2 linked regions of the Cupriavidus necator genome follow. The protein of the gene in region 2 interacts with the protein of the main gene of each other region in a pairwise test. Links are inferred from orthologs where the notes say so. Each region holds a gene or a part of one and is shown on either strand. Other genes may lie near its edges.

Evidence for each region. Proteins that work in one complex are often made in the same cells at the same time.
Region 1: the proteins of I6H87_RS18455 (region 2) and grxD interact in binary tests that used the Escherichia coli proteins (3 or more experiments, as listed by UniProt). The link is inferred for Cupriavidus necator from one-to-one orthologs.

What each region holds. Positions count from the first base shown.
Region 1 is NZ_CP066018.1:1,944,930-1,950,372, reverse strand. Bases 1-2,873 are described here. They hold grxD (Grx4 family monothiol glutaredoxin), read left to right. Parts: upstream 1-1,217; coding sequence 1,218-1,529; downstream 1,530-2,873. Other genes in these bases: amaB (L-piperidine-6-carboxylate dehydrogenase), read right to left, coding at 2,586-2,873; I6H87_RS09095 (hypothetical protein), read right to left, coding at 2,231-2,443; I6H87_RS09100 (UbiX family flavin prenyltransferase), read left to right, coding at 1,538-2,161; prmC (peptide chain release factor N(5)-glutamine methyltransferase), read left to right, coding at 203-1,096; I6H87_RS09115 (hypothetical protein), read left to right, coding at 1-58. In the rest of the region: more of amaB, read right to left, coding at 2,874-4,103; I6H87_RS09085 (saccharopine dehydrogenase family protein), read right to left, coding at 4,100-5,281; I6H87_RS09080 (Lrp/AsnC family transcriptional regulator), read left to right, coding at 5,410-5,443. UniProt on the Escherichia coli protein: Monothiol glutaredoxin involved in the biogenesis of iron-sulfur clusters.
Region 2 is NZ_CP066018.1:3,914,225-3,920,472, reverse strand. The notes cover bases 69-3,052. They hold I6H87_RS18455 (BolA family protein), read right to left. Parts: upstream 1,726-3,052; coding sequence 1,411-1,725; downstream 69-1,410. Other genes in these bases: I6H87_RS18440 (protein adenylyltransferase SelO), read right to left, coding at 2,925-3,052; msrB (peptide-methionine (R)-S-oxide reductase MsrB), read right to left, coding at 2,344-2,808; I6H87_RS18450 (septation protein A), read right to left, coding at 1,766-2,305; I6H87_RS18460 (peptidylprolyl isomerase), read right to left, coding at 612-1,406; I6H87_RS18465 (hypothetical protein), read right to left, coding at 270-569. In the rest of the region: more of I6H87_RS18470, read left to right, coding at 1-68; more of I6H87_RS18440, read right to left, coding at 3,053-4,496; I6H87_RS18435 (3-(methylthio)propionyl-CoA ligase), read left to right, coding at 4,955-6,248. UniProt on the Escherichia coli protein: Transcriptional regulator that plays an important role in general stress response. Has many effects on cell morphology, cell growth and cell division. Acts by regulating the transcription of many genes, including dacA (PBP-5), dacC (PBP-6), ampC and mreB.

The DNA.
Region 1 (5,443 bases), 2.0 Mb from region 2 along the record:
CGCCAAGGATGCCGTCAACACGGGTGCCGACAAGGCCAAGGACGCCGTCAATAAGTAATCGTCCCGGCGGGGGCATTGCGCCGCCCGCCGTCGATGAGCGGTACACTGGCGGCAAGCTGGAAGTCCCGCCCCAAAGCCCCGCCAGGCCTTTGCGCCGGTGGGGTTTTTTGTAGCCGGCAAAAGAACCGTCCCCTCCCTTTCGATGTCTTCCCCAAACTCTGCCGCGCTGCCGGCGACCCCCACGCTGCGCGAAGCCCAGACCCTCGCCGCCATGGCCGGGCTGCCTGCCCTGGAAGTGCGCATGCTGCTGACGCATGTCACCGGCCTGAGCCGCACCCAGCTGATCACCCGCGACACCGACACCCTCACCATCGCCCAGCGCGACGCCTTTGCCACGCTGCTGGCGCGGCGGCTGGCGGGCGAGCCGATGGCCTACCTGATCGGCGAGCGCGAGTTCTTCGGCCGCAAGTTCCGGGTCACGCCTGACGTGCTGATCCCGCGGCCCGATACCGAAGTCGCCGCCGAAGCCTCGCTGGCGCGGCTGGCCGAGGTGCCGCAGCCGACCGTGCTGGACCTGGGCACAGGCTCGGGCATCCTGGCCGTGACGCTGGCGCGCGAGCGCCGGGATGCGCAAGTCTGGGCCACCGACATCTCGCCCGGCGCGCTGATGGTGGCGCAGGACAACGCCAGCGCGCTCGGCGCCGACCGCATCCACTTCCTGGTGTCTGACTGGTACGCGGCGCTGCCGCCAGGCCTGCGCTTTCACCTGATCGTCAGCAATCCGCCCTATATCGCCGCGGGCGACCCGCACCTGGTCGAAGGCGACCTGCGCTTCGAACCGATCGACGCGCTGACCGACCACGACGACGGCCTGTCCGACCTGCGGGCCATTGTCAGCGGTGCCGGCGCCCGGCTGCTGCCTGACGGCTGGCTGCTGATGGAGCATGGCTACGACCAGGCGCAGGCCACCCGCCAGCTGCTGGAGGACACCGGTTTCACCGAGATCTTCACCGCCCGCGACCTGGCCGGCCTGGAACGCTGCACCGGCGGGCGCTGGCAAGGCGCCCGGCCCGGCGGCACCACTGCCGGTCACTGAAGCCCGGCGGCGATTCCGGTAAAATCGCCGTCAGATCCCCGCCACGCGGCCAGGCCGCGTGGCGTCCCATTCTCCCCAGGCGGCGCCCGCGACACGGCATCGCCCCACTGAAAAGCAAACCATGAGCGACGTGCAGCAAAAGATCGATCAGATCGTCAAGAGCAACCCGGTAGTCCTGTTCATGAAGGGCACCGCGCAATTCCCGATGTGCGGCTTCTCGGGCCGCGCCATCCAGATTCTGAAGGCCTGTGGCGTGGACGCGCCGACCACGGTCAACGTGCTGGATGACGAAGGCATCCGCCAGGGCATCAAGGAATACGCCAACTGGCCGACCATTCCGCAGCTCTACGTGAACGGCGAGTTCATCGGCGGCTCGGACATCATGATGGAGATGTACCAGAACGGCGAACTGCAAACCCTGCTGAAGGGCTGAGTTCCTTTATGTCCGTGACTGGCGGCACACCCAAACGGCTGATCGTCGCCATCACGGGCGCCACTGGTGCCATCTACGGCGTGCGCCTGCTGCAGGTGCTGCGCGCGGCGCCCTCGGTGGAAACCCATCTGCTGATTTCGCCGGCCGGCGTGATGAACCTGCAGCACGAGCTGGACATCAGCCGTGCCGAGGTGGAGGCGCTGGCCAGCGTCGTGCACAACGTGCGCGACATCGGCGCGACCATCGCCAGCGGCTCGTTCCGCGCACAGGCGATGGTGGTCGCCCCCTGCTCCATGCGCACGCTGGCGGCGATTGCGCACGGCCTGTCCGACAACCTGATCACGCGCGCCGCCGACGTCACGCTCAAGGAGCGGCGCAAGCTGGTGCTGATGGTGCGGGAAACGCCGCTGAACCTTGCGCACCTGCGCAATATGACGGCGGTGACGGAAATGGGCGGGATCGTGTTCCCGCCGGTGCCGGGCTTCTACCAGAAGCCGCAAAGCATTGCCGAACTGGTCGACCATACGGTCGGGCGCGTGCTCGACCTGGTGGATTTGCCGGAGATCGGCCAGACGCTCGCGCCCAGCTGGGGCGGGCTGAACGCCCGGGCCGGCGACGCGGCCGGCAACTGAACTGCGGCCGGCGCGCAGCCTCTCTCTACGCGCCGGCATCCTCGCGCATTGTCGTGCCAACCGCGCTCATTACCAGCGGCGGTAGCCCCGGCCATAGTAGCCATGGCCATAGTAGCCGCCATAGCCGCCGTAGTAGTACGGCCGCGGTGCCACCACCACCGGCGCGGGCGCCACGTACACCGGCGCAGGGCCGACCGCGGGGCCGGCAGGCGTGGGATAGACGGCGCAGCCGCCCAGCAGGGTGACGGATGCCGCAGCGGCAGCCAGTCCAATCGTCAGCATTCTCATCATTCGTCCTTGGGGTCGGAACGGGCATGTGCCTGCCCTGCTGACGTTATACGGGCAGAAAGCGTAATACGGCGTCAAAGGCGTGTAAGGCTTGTTACAGTTCCCTACGCGCCCTGTAACACGCCCAGGGATGCCGTCAGATCTCGAACCGTATCCCCTGCGCCAGCGGCAGCGAATCGCCATAGTTGATCGTGTTGGTGGCGCGGCGCATATAGCCCTTCCACGCATCCGATCCCGACTCGCGGCCCCCGCCGGTTGCCTTTTCCCCGCCGAAGGCGCCGCCGATCTCTGCGCCGCTGGTGCCGATGTTGACGTTGGCGATGCCGCAGTCGCTGCCTGCCGACGACAGGAAGCGCTCGGCCTCGCGCATCGATTCCGTGAAGATGCACGACGATAGCCCGTGCGGCGAGGCGTTGTTCAGCGCGATGGCCTCATCCAGCGTGGTGTACGGCATCAGGTACAGGATCGGCGCGAAGGTTTCGGTCAGCATGGTGTCGTGCTGGGCGTCGGTCATCACCAGCGCGGGCCGCACGTAACAGGCATGCGGGTAGCGGTCGGCCAGCAGCCGTTCGCCGCCGGTGACGATATTGCCCTGCGCGCGGCAGGCGGCCAGCGCATTGGCCATGGCATCGCCCGCGGCGGTGTCGATCAGCGGGCCGACCAGGGTGCCGTCAGCGAGCGGGTCGCCGACGGGCAGGCGGTCGAACACGGTGATCAGCCGGCTCGCCATGGTGTCCATCAGGTCGGCGTGGATAAAGCAGCGACGCAGCGTGGTGCAACGCTGGCCCGCGGTGCCGGCCGCGGCGAAGGTGATGGCCCGCACCGCCAGCTCGATGTCGGCCGAAGGCGCGACGATGGCGGCATTGTTGCCGCCCAGCTCCAGGATGCTGCGCTTGAAGTGCCCGGCGCAGGCAACGCCGACCTCGCGGCCCATGCGGGTCGAGCCGGTGGCGCTGACCAGCCGCACCGCCGGGTGCGACACCAGGTGGGTGCCCAGCATGCGCCCGCCCGGCAGCACCGCCGAGATGCCGGCGTGCTGCGGCGCCGCCGCGGCGAGCACGCGCTCCAGCAGGCCATGCGCGGCCAGCGCGCACAGGGTGACTTTTTCCGAGGGTTTCCAGATCACGCCGTTGCCGCACACCAGCGCCAGCGCCGCATTCCACGCCCACACCGCCACCGGAAAGTTGAAGGCCGAGATCACGCCGCACAGCCCATACGGATGCCAGGTCTCGCGCATCGCATGCTGCGGGCGCTCGGAGGCAATGGTCAGCCCGTGCAACTGGCGCGACAGCCCGACCGCGAAGTCGCAGATGTCGATCATCTCCTGCACCTCGCCCAGGCCTTCCTGCAGGATCTTGCCGGACTCGAGCGAGACCAGCCGGCCCAGCGCCGGCTTGTGTTCGCGCAGCACCTCGCCGAAGCGCCGCACGATCTCGCCGCGCGCAGGCGCAGGCAGCAGCGCCCAGGTGGTCTGCGCCGCGTGGGCGCGGGCGATCAGCGCATCGGCCTGCGCCGGCGTGCAGGCCGGGACATGGCCGATGGCCTCGCCATCGACCGGCGAGCGGACCGTCACGGCGCCGGCCGGCGTGCCCTCCCGCCACGGCCGCGGCAGGCCCAGCGAATCCCAGCAGGCAGCGAACTCTTGCGCTTTCATATGACGGTCTCCTGGAGCGGATGCTGCGTGTAATGGCGGCCGAAGCGATTGGCAAGGAAGGCGTCCAGCGGCATCGACTCCTGCCGCACGAAGCCGGATTGCGGCAGCGCGCCGGTGGCCACCATGTCCAGCGCGGTGCAGATGCCCGCGGCAGTGGTCAGCTGGATCGCGTTGACATGGCCCCCCTTGCCATCCACCCCGCCGATGCGCGCCGAGAACGAAGCCTGCGTCAGCGGCCCGCGCCCGCGTTCGCCCCCGGCCGGGTAGCCGGTGGCGGTGGCGAACACGATCACCACGTCCTGGTCGGTCACCGGGATGGCGCGATCGAAGATATCGCGCAGCCATTCACGGCGTTCGCGCAGGCGCAGGTCGTTGAGCAGCAGTTTCATCAGCGCGCAATGGCCCGGATAGCGGATGGACTTGTAGTCGACATGGCGCGCGCGGCCGGCCAGCGTCTCGGGCAGCGTGCCCAGGCCGCCAGATGTATTAAAGGCTTCGTACTCGATGCCGTCCAGCGCAAAGCTTTCCAGCCCCTCCAGCGCCGTCAGTTCCACGCGGCGGCCGTCGACGATGGCCTCGCACGGGTTGCAGTACTCGTTGATCAGTCCCTCGGTGCTCCAGGTCAGGTTGTACTTGAGCGCATTGCTGGGGTAGCGCGGCAGCGCGCCAACCCGCATCTGCAGGTCCAGCAGTTCCCCCCCGCCGCGCAGGAAGCGCTGCGCCAGGTCATGCCCGACCACGCCGATAAAGCCCGGCGCCAGCCCACACTGCGGCATCAGCACCGAGCGCGCGCTTTGCGCCAGCTGGCGGATGGCCTGGGTCGCGGCCACGTCCTCGGTCAGGTCGAAGTAATGCACGCCCAGGCGCGCCGCCACCGAAGCCACGCTGATCGCGGCGTGGAACGGCAGCGCGTTGAGCACGGCATCGGCGCCGGCCAGCAGCGCGGCGCAGGTGCCAGGCTCGGTGGGGTCGCCGGCGCGCGCCAGCACGCCGCGCGGCAGGCCGTCGAGGCGCCGTGCGTCATGGTCGACCACGCTGACGCGGTAGTCGCCACTGTCATGCAGCATGGTGGCAATGGTGCGCCCGATCTTGCCCGCGCCCAGCACCGCCACGTGCAGCGGGCGGGTCGCCTTGGGCAGGTCGCGCGGGGCCTGCCGGCCCAGGTTCGAGGCTTGCATGGTGTCTCCGTCCACAAGAAAAGGTTGTCCTGTTGACTGGAGTATGGATAGCCAGCGCGACACAATGAAGCCACAAGAACGACGAAAACCCGCCATAATCGAACGAAACGACGAACCATCCCGACGTAATGACCGAGCTCGACACCACCGACCGGCACCTGC
Region 2 (6,248 bases):
TGCTGGCCACGGTGCTGGTGTACCTGCTGTTGCATCCGGTCCTGAACGTGAAAGTGCAGCCGCTGGCGGAGAACGCATCATGAAGAAAGTCTTGCTGAACGAGGTTTCCACGGCCGAACTGGAGGCCAGTTTGCCGCTGGCGGCATAGACAGCGCCATCGGGAAAAGGGCAGCAAGATGCTGGACGCGCTGGTCGGACTGGTTGCCGACAGTATCAGGCAGCTCGACGAAACCGGGTGGCGCTACGACCTGCGCCGGTGAAGGCAGGTTTCAGCCGGCAAGCGGAGGGAGCAGGCGTGAACTCCACGACGCATAGGCATAAGTCAGCATCCGCCCGGCTTCAAAACCAGGGGGCGCCCTGATCTCGCCGCGAGCCTCCTTGTAAGCCACCACGGCGTGCAGGATCTTCTCGGGCGCGTAACGGTCACGCAACGGGAGATAGGGGTGGAGCTGGCGCCAGCCGGGGGCGGCGCCGTCCAGGGTCGCCCAGGCCAGTGCGCAATAGCACATGCCCCGGGACGAGAGATGCCAGAGTTGCCAGTAGCGGCCAGTCGACTCCACGCGCTGCATCCTTGAATCTTGCAGGACCGGCGGGGGCGACCGGACCGTGCCTTACTGGATCTTGGCCTTGTCCTTGAGTGACTTCATCATGGCCTGGAACTGCTCGCGCTGCCAGTTCTGGTCCCCCATCAGCATCTGCGTGAGCTGCGGTTTGACCTCTTCGAACGACGGGATCTTGGCGTCGCGCACGTCGACCAGTTCGATGATATGCCAGCCGAACTGGGTCTTGACCGGGGTATCGGTCAGCTGGCCCTTTTTCAGGCCGGTCATGGCAGCCGAGAACTCAGGGACGTAGCTGCTGCTGTTGGCCCAGTCCAGGTCGCCGCCGTTGGCGGCCGAGCCCGGGTCCTTGGACGAGGCCTTGGCCATGTCCTCGAACTTGGCGCCGCCCTTGATCTTGGCGATGATCGCCTTGGCGTCGGCTTCCTTTTCCACCAGGATATGGCGGGCGTGGTATTCCTTGCCGTTGCCGAACTGCGACTTGATCTTGTCGTACTGCTTGCGCAGCTCGGCGTCGCTGGCGCCGTGGGTCTTAACGTAGTCTTCGAACACTGCGCCGGCCAGCACGTTCAGGCGGGCCTGTTCCAGTTGTTCCTGCACGTCGTCGCGCTGGGTCAGGCCGCGCTTGTTGGCTTCCTGCACGAGCAGTTCGCGGTCGATCAGCATGTTGCGCGCGCGCGAGCGCAGCTCCGGGTTGTCGGGCTGGCCGGTGCCGGCGATCAACTTGTCCAGCTTTGCCGATGAAATGGCCTTGCCATTCACGACGGCGGCATTCTGGGCGATGGCCGGCAGGCTGCCGGCAGCAAGCACAGCCGCCAGGCTGAACGAGAGGACGGTGGTCTTCATGGAATCAGGTCTGAGAGTTGCTGGAAGAATCGCGTGATGATGCGCGGGATTGGTACTCTTGGTCGGTGAACGCAGTCACGGCAAGTGCGTGGATCTGCGCGGGGAACAGACCGCGCAGCGCATCATACACCATGCGGTGTCGCGCAACCCGGCTGTGACCCGTAAAGCGCTCGCTGACGATTGTCACGTCGTAATGTCCGCCGCCGGATGCGGCGCCGGCATGTCCGGCGTGCAGCGCGCTGTCGTCGCGCACGGCCAGGTGGCTGGGGGCGAGCGCTTCGCGCAGCATCGCCTCGATAGTGGCGGGATCGGCTGCCATCAATGGTTTCCTTCGATTCGGGGGGGCGGGGGCGGGGCCGTCAGTCCTGGCTGTTCTCGGGCATGTGGCGCGACAGCCAGACACTCTGGGCGACGATGAACACCAGCATCAGCCCCATGCTGCCGAACAACTTGAAGTTGACCCAGGCCTCGGTCGAGAACTGGTAGGCCACGTACAGGTTCAGCACGCCCATGGCGGCAAAGAAGCCGGCCCAGGCGGCGTTCAGGCGCGCCCACACCGGGTCGGGCAGGGTCACCTGTTTTTCCATCATGGCGCGGATCAGGTTCTTGCGCCAGCCGATCACCGAGCCCAGCAGCCCCACCGCGAACATCCAGTAGAGCACGGTCGGCTTCCACTTGATGAAGGTCTCGTTGTGCAGCACCAGCGTGGCACCGCCGAACACCGCGATGATCAGCAGGCTGACCCACTGCATCGGCTCGACCTTGCGGTGGCGGAACCAGACCCAGCCGATCTGCAGCACGGTGGCGCCAATGGCCACGGCGGTGGCGGTGTAGATATCAGCCAGCTTGAAGGCGGCAAAAAACAGGATGACCGGGAACAGGTCGAACAGGAATTTCATGCGGTACCAGGTTGTGTCCGGCGTGCTTGCCGGAGCATTCAGCGCTGCGGGTCGCGCCGGGGGTTGTCGTCGCTGCCGGCGGCGTGGGCATCATCCGCCGCACGCTGTGCCGGGTCGCGATCATCGAATTTTAGCGCAGCCGAGTTGATGCAATAGCGCAGGCCGGTCGGGGCGGGGCCATCCTCGAAGACATGGCCGAGATGGCTGCCGCATTCCTTGCAGCGTACCTCCACCCGCGTCATGCCGTGGCTGTGGTCGACGTGCTCGGCAATCACCTCGCCGTTGATGGCGCGGAAATAGCTGGGCCAGCCGCAGCCGGCATCGAACTTGGTGGCGGATTCGAACAGCGGCGTGCCGCAGCCCACGCAGTGGTAGATGCCGTTGTCCCAGTGGTCCCAGTAGCGGCCGGTGAACGGGCGCTCGGTGGCGGCCTCGCGGGTCACGCGGTATTCGATGTCGGAGAGTTGTTCACGCCACTCGGCGTCGGTCTTGGTGGTGGTCATGGTCTTGTCCTCGCAGGGCTTCCTCGGATGGGTTCCTCAGTTAAGGCATTGGTCGTGCGAACTGCGCGAACCTTACACCGGCAGGCGCCGGCGTGCAGGGCACGGATCACATGACGTCACGACGAGCAACTGACTTCCAGGCCGGAGGCCCAGTCCGGCGGCAGCGCCGCGTAGTGCTCTGCTTCCGGCTGCTCGTCGAAGGGGCGCGACAGCACTGCCAGCAGGCGGTCCACTTCGGTGAAGTCCTTCTCGCGTGCGTGCCGGATCGCGGTTTCGGCCAGGTGGTTGCGCAGCACGTACTTGGGGTTGACTGCCAGCATTTCCAGTTCGCGCGCGGCATCGTGCGACTGCTCGGCGCGCAGGCGCACGCGATAGTCGGCCACCCATGCGTCGAAGGCGGCGCGGTCCAGGAACAGGTCGCGCACCGGCGCGTCGCGCGAGGCATCGGTGGACGAAATGCCGCACAGCTTGCGCCAGAACAGCGTGTAGTCCACGCGCTGGCCGTGCAGCAGCTGGAACAGGCTGGTCAGCAGCGGCTCATCGCTCTTGTCATCGCCGCCGGCGGGCGGGCGCAGGCCCAGCTTGGCGCGGTAGTGGCGGAAGAATGCCGCGGCATAGCGGTCGCGGAACGGGTCAAGCGCCGCGCGCGCGGCTGCCACGGCAGCGTCGCGCGCGCCTTCCTGGTCGGCATCCTCTGGCGGCAGCCACAGCGGCAGCAGCGCCTGCGCCAGGCAGTGCAGGTTCCAGAATGCCACCTGCGGCTGCTGGCTGTAGGCGTAGCGGCCCTGCGTGTCGGAGTGGTTGCAGATATGGTTGGCGTCGAACGCGTCGAGGAAGCCAAATGGGCCGTAGTCGATGGTCAGGCCCAGGATCGACATATTGTCGGTGTTCATCACGCCGTGGCAGAAGCCCACCGCCTGCCAGTGCGCGATCAGGTCGGCGGTGCGCAGCGAGACCTCGCGCAGCAGCGCCTGGTAGGGCTGGGCGTCGTCGCGGCACGCGGGCATGAAGTTGTCGATGACGAAATCCGCCAGCTTGCGCAGCGCGGCGACGTCGTCGTGCGCGGCGAAATGCTCGAAGTGCCCGAAGCGGATAAAGGTCGGCGACAGCCTGGTCACCACCGCGGAGGTTTCGATGGTCTCGCGCCGCACCGGCGCGTCCGAGCCCATGATAGACAGCGCGCGCGTGGTCGGCACGCCCAGTGCGGCCATGGCTTCGGAGCAGAGGTACTCGCGGATCGACGAGCGCAGCACCGCGCGGCCATCGGCCATGCGCGAGTAGGGCGTCAGGCCCGCGCCCTTGAGCTGGATTTCCCACGGGCCGGTGGCGGTCTCGGCCTGCGCCAGGCGGATGGCGCGGCCGTCGCCGAGCTGGCCAGCCCAGACCCCGAACTGGTGCCCGGAATAGACCGTGGCGAGCGGGTCGGCCCAGTCCGGCACCTGGTTGCCGATAAAGGTCTCGATGAAGTCCTGCTGGCTGCCGATGCCGGCATCCCAGCCGAGCAGGGCCGCAGCGGCCGGCGCCACCCCCACCAGGTAGGGCGCTGGCAGCGGCGTCGGGCGCAGCCGCGTGAAGAACTGCGCGCCGAGTTCGGCAAAGCCGGGCGCGGTGCGCCAGGGCGCGGACAGCGTTGCCGGCGTGGCTGCGTCGGAGGGCTGCGGAGCTTGTGACTGGGGCGTGTCTGGCATCGCGTAGGGGCGCCTCGGGGCGCAAGGGGCGGTGCGAATTCCGTGCGCTCGTCCATGTGCGGCGAACCGCGTAAAAGGCGGTGCGGCGCGGCATGCCGGGGGCACGAAAATGCGGTGGTGGCTAGGGAAAACGACATGTTGAGGTGCAACATGCCACGCAGTATTGTACGTCCTCAACGGCACTCGACCGCTCGACCGAGTTAATGCCGCCATGCACCGCACGGTTATTTTCCTCCTTCAGTGCGCACATGAATCCGGTGCATGGGCTTTTCGCAGAATTGCGGCCCCGAATTCGATGGCAATGCCGGCGGCAACCCCGACGGCAATACACAACAACAGTACGGCAGTGCACAACGAGATCGGCCGGACGCCGATTTGGTGCATGGAAACGACCGACAAAAAATAGTACGGTTGTTCGTTTTCAGGCGAATCACACAAGACTTTCAGGAGGCAGGTTCATGGCATTGATGGGTCAAATGATGAGCGCGCCGCTGCTCATTTCCTCCATCATCAAACACGCCGCGCGTTATTACGGCAGCACCGAGATCGTCTCGCGGCGCACGGAGGGCGACCTGCATCGCTACACGTACCGCGATTGCGAACTGCGCGCCCGCAAGCTGGCGCAGGCGCTCGGCGCACTGGGCGTGAAGCAGGGCGAGCGCGTCGGCACGCTGGCCTGGAACGGCTACCGCCACCTCGAGATCTACTACGGCGTGTCCGGCATGGGCGCCGTCTGCCATACCATCAACCCGCGCCTGTTTCCCGAGCAGATTGCCTATATCGTCAACCATGCGGAGGACGGCTATGTCTTCTTCGACCTGACCTTCCTGCCGCTGGTGGAAGGCGTGGCGCCGCATTGCCCCAACGTCAGGGGCTGGGTGGCGATGACCGACCGCGCGCATATGCCGGCCGAATCCAAGGTGCCGCTGCTGTGCTACGAGGAGCTGGTCGACGCGCAGGACGGCGACTACGAATGGCCGCAGTTCGACGAGAATCTGGCGTCGAGCCTGTGCTACACCTCGGGCACCACCGGCAACCCCAAGGGCGCGCTGTACTCGCACCGCTCGACGGTGCTGCACTCGTACGCGTCGGCACTGCCCGACGCGCTGGGCTGCTCCGCCAGCGACGTGATCCTGCCCGTGGTGCCGATGTTCCACGTCAATGCCTGGGGCCTGCCGTACTCGGTGCCGCTGGTCGGCGCCAAGCTGGTGCTGCCCGGTGCCAAGCTGGACGGGGCGTCGATCTATGAACTGTTCGAGCAGGAGAAGGTGACCTTCTCCGCCGGCGTGCCGACGGTGTGGCTCGGCCTGCTCCAGCACGTGCAGTCGAACAAGCTGAAATTCTCCAGCTTCCGTCGCACCGTGATCGGCGGCTCGGCTGTGCCGCCCGCGATGACCCGTGCGTTCGAGGCGCTGAACGTCGAAGTGATCCATGCCTGGGGCATGACCGAGATGTCACCACTTGGCACGGCGTGCAAGCTGCTAGCCAGGCACGAAGCTCTCTCTGACGCGGATCGCCACAAAATCCAGGAAAAGCAGGGCCGCGTGATCTTCGGTGTGGACATGAAGATTGTCGACGGCGAAGGCAAGGAGCTGCCGTGGGACGGCAAGGCCTTCGGCGACCTGATGGTGCGCGGCCCATGGGTCATCGAGCAGTATTACCGCAATGGCATCAGCCCCCTGGCCGACGGCTGGTTCCCGACCGGCGACGTGGCCACCATCGACGCCGATGGCTTCATGCAGATCACCGACC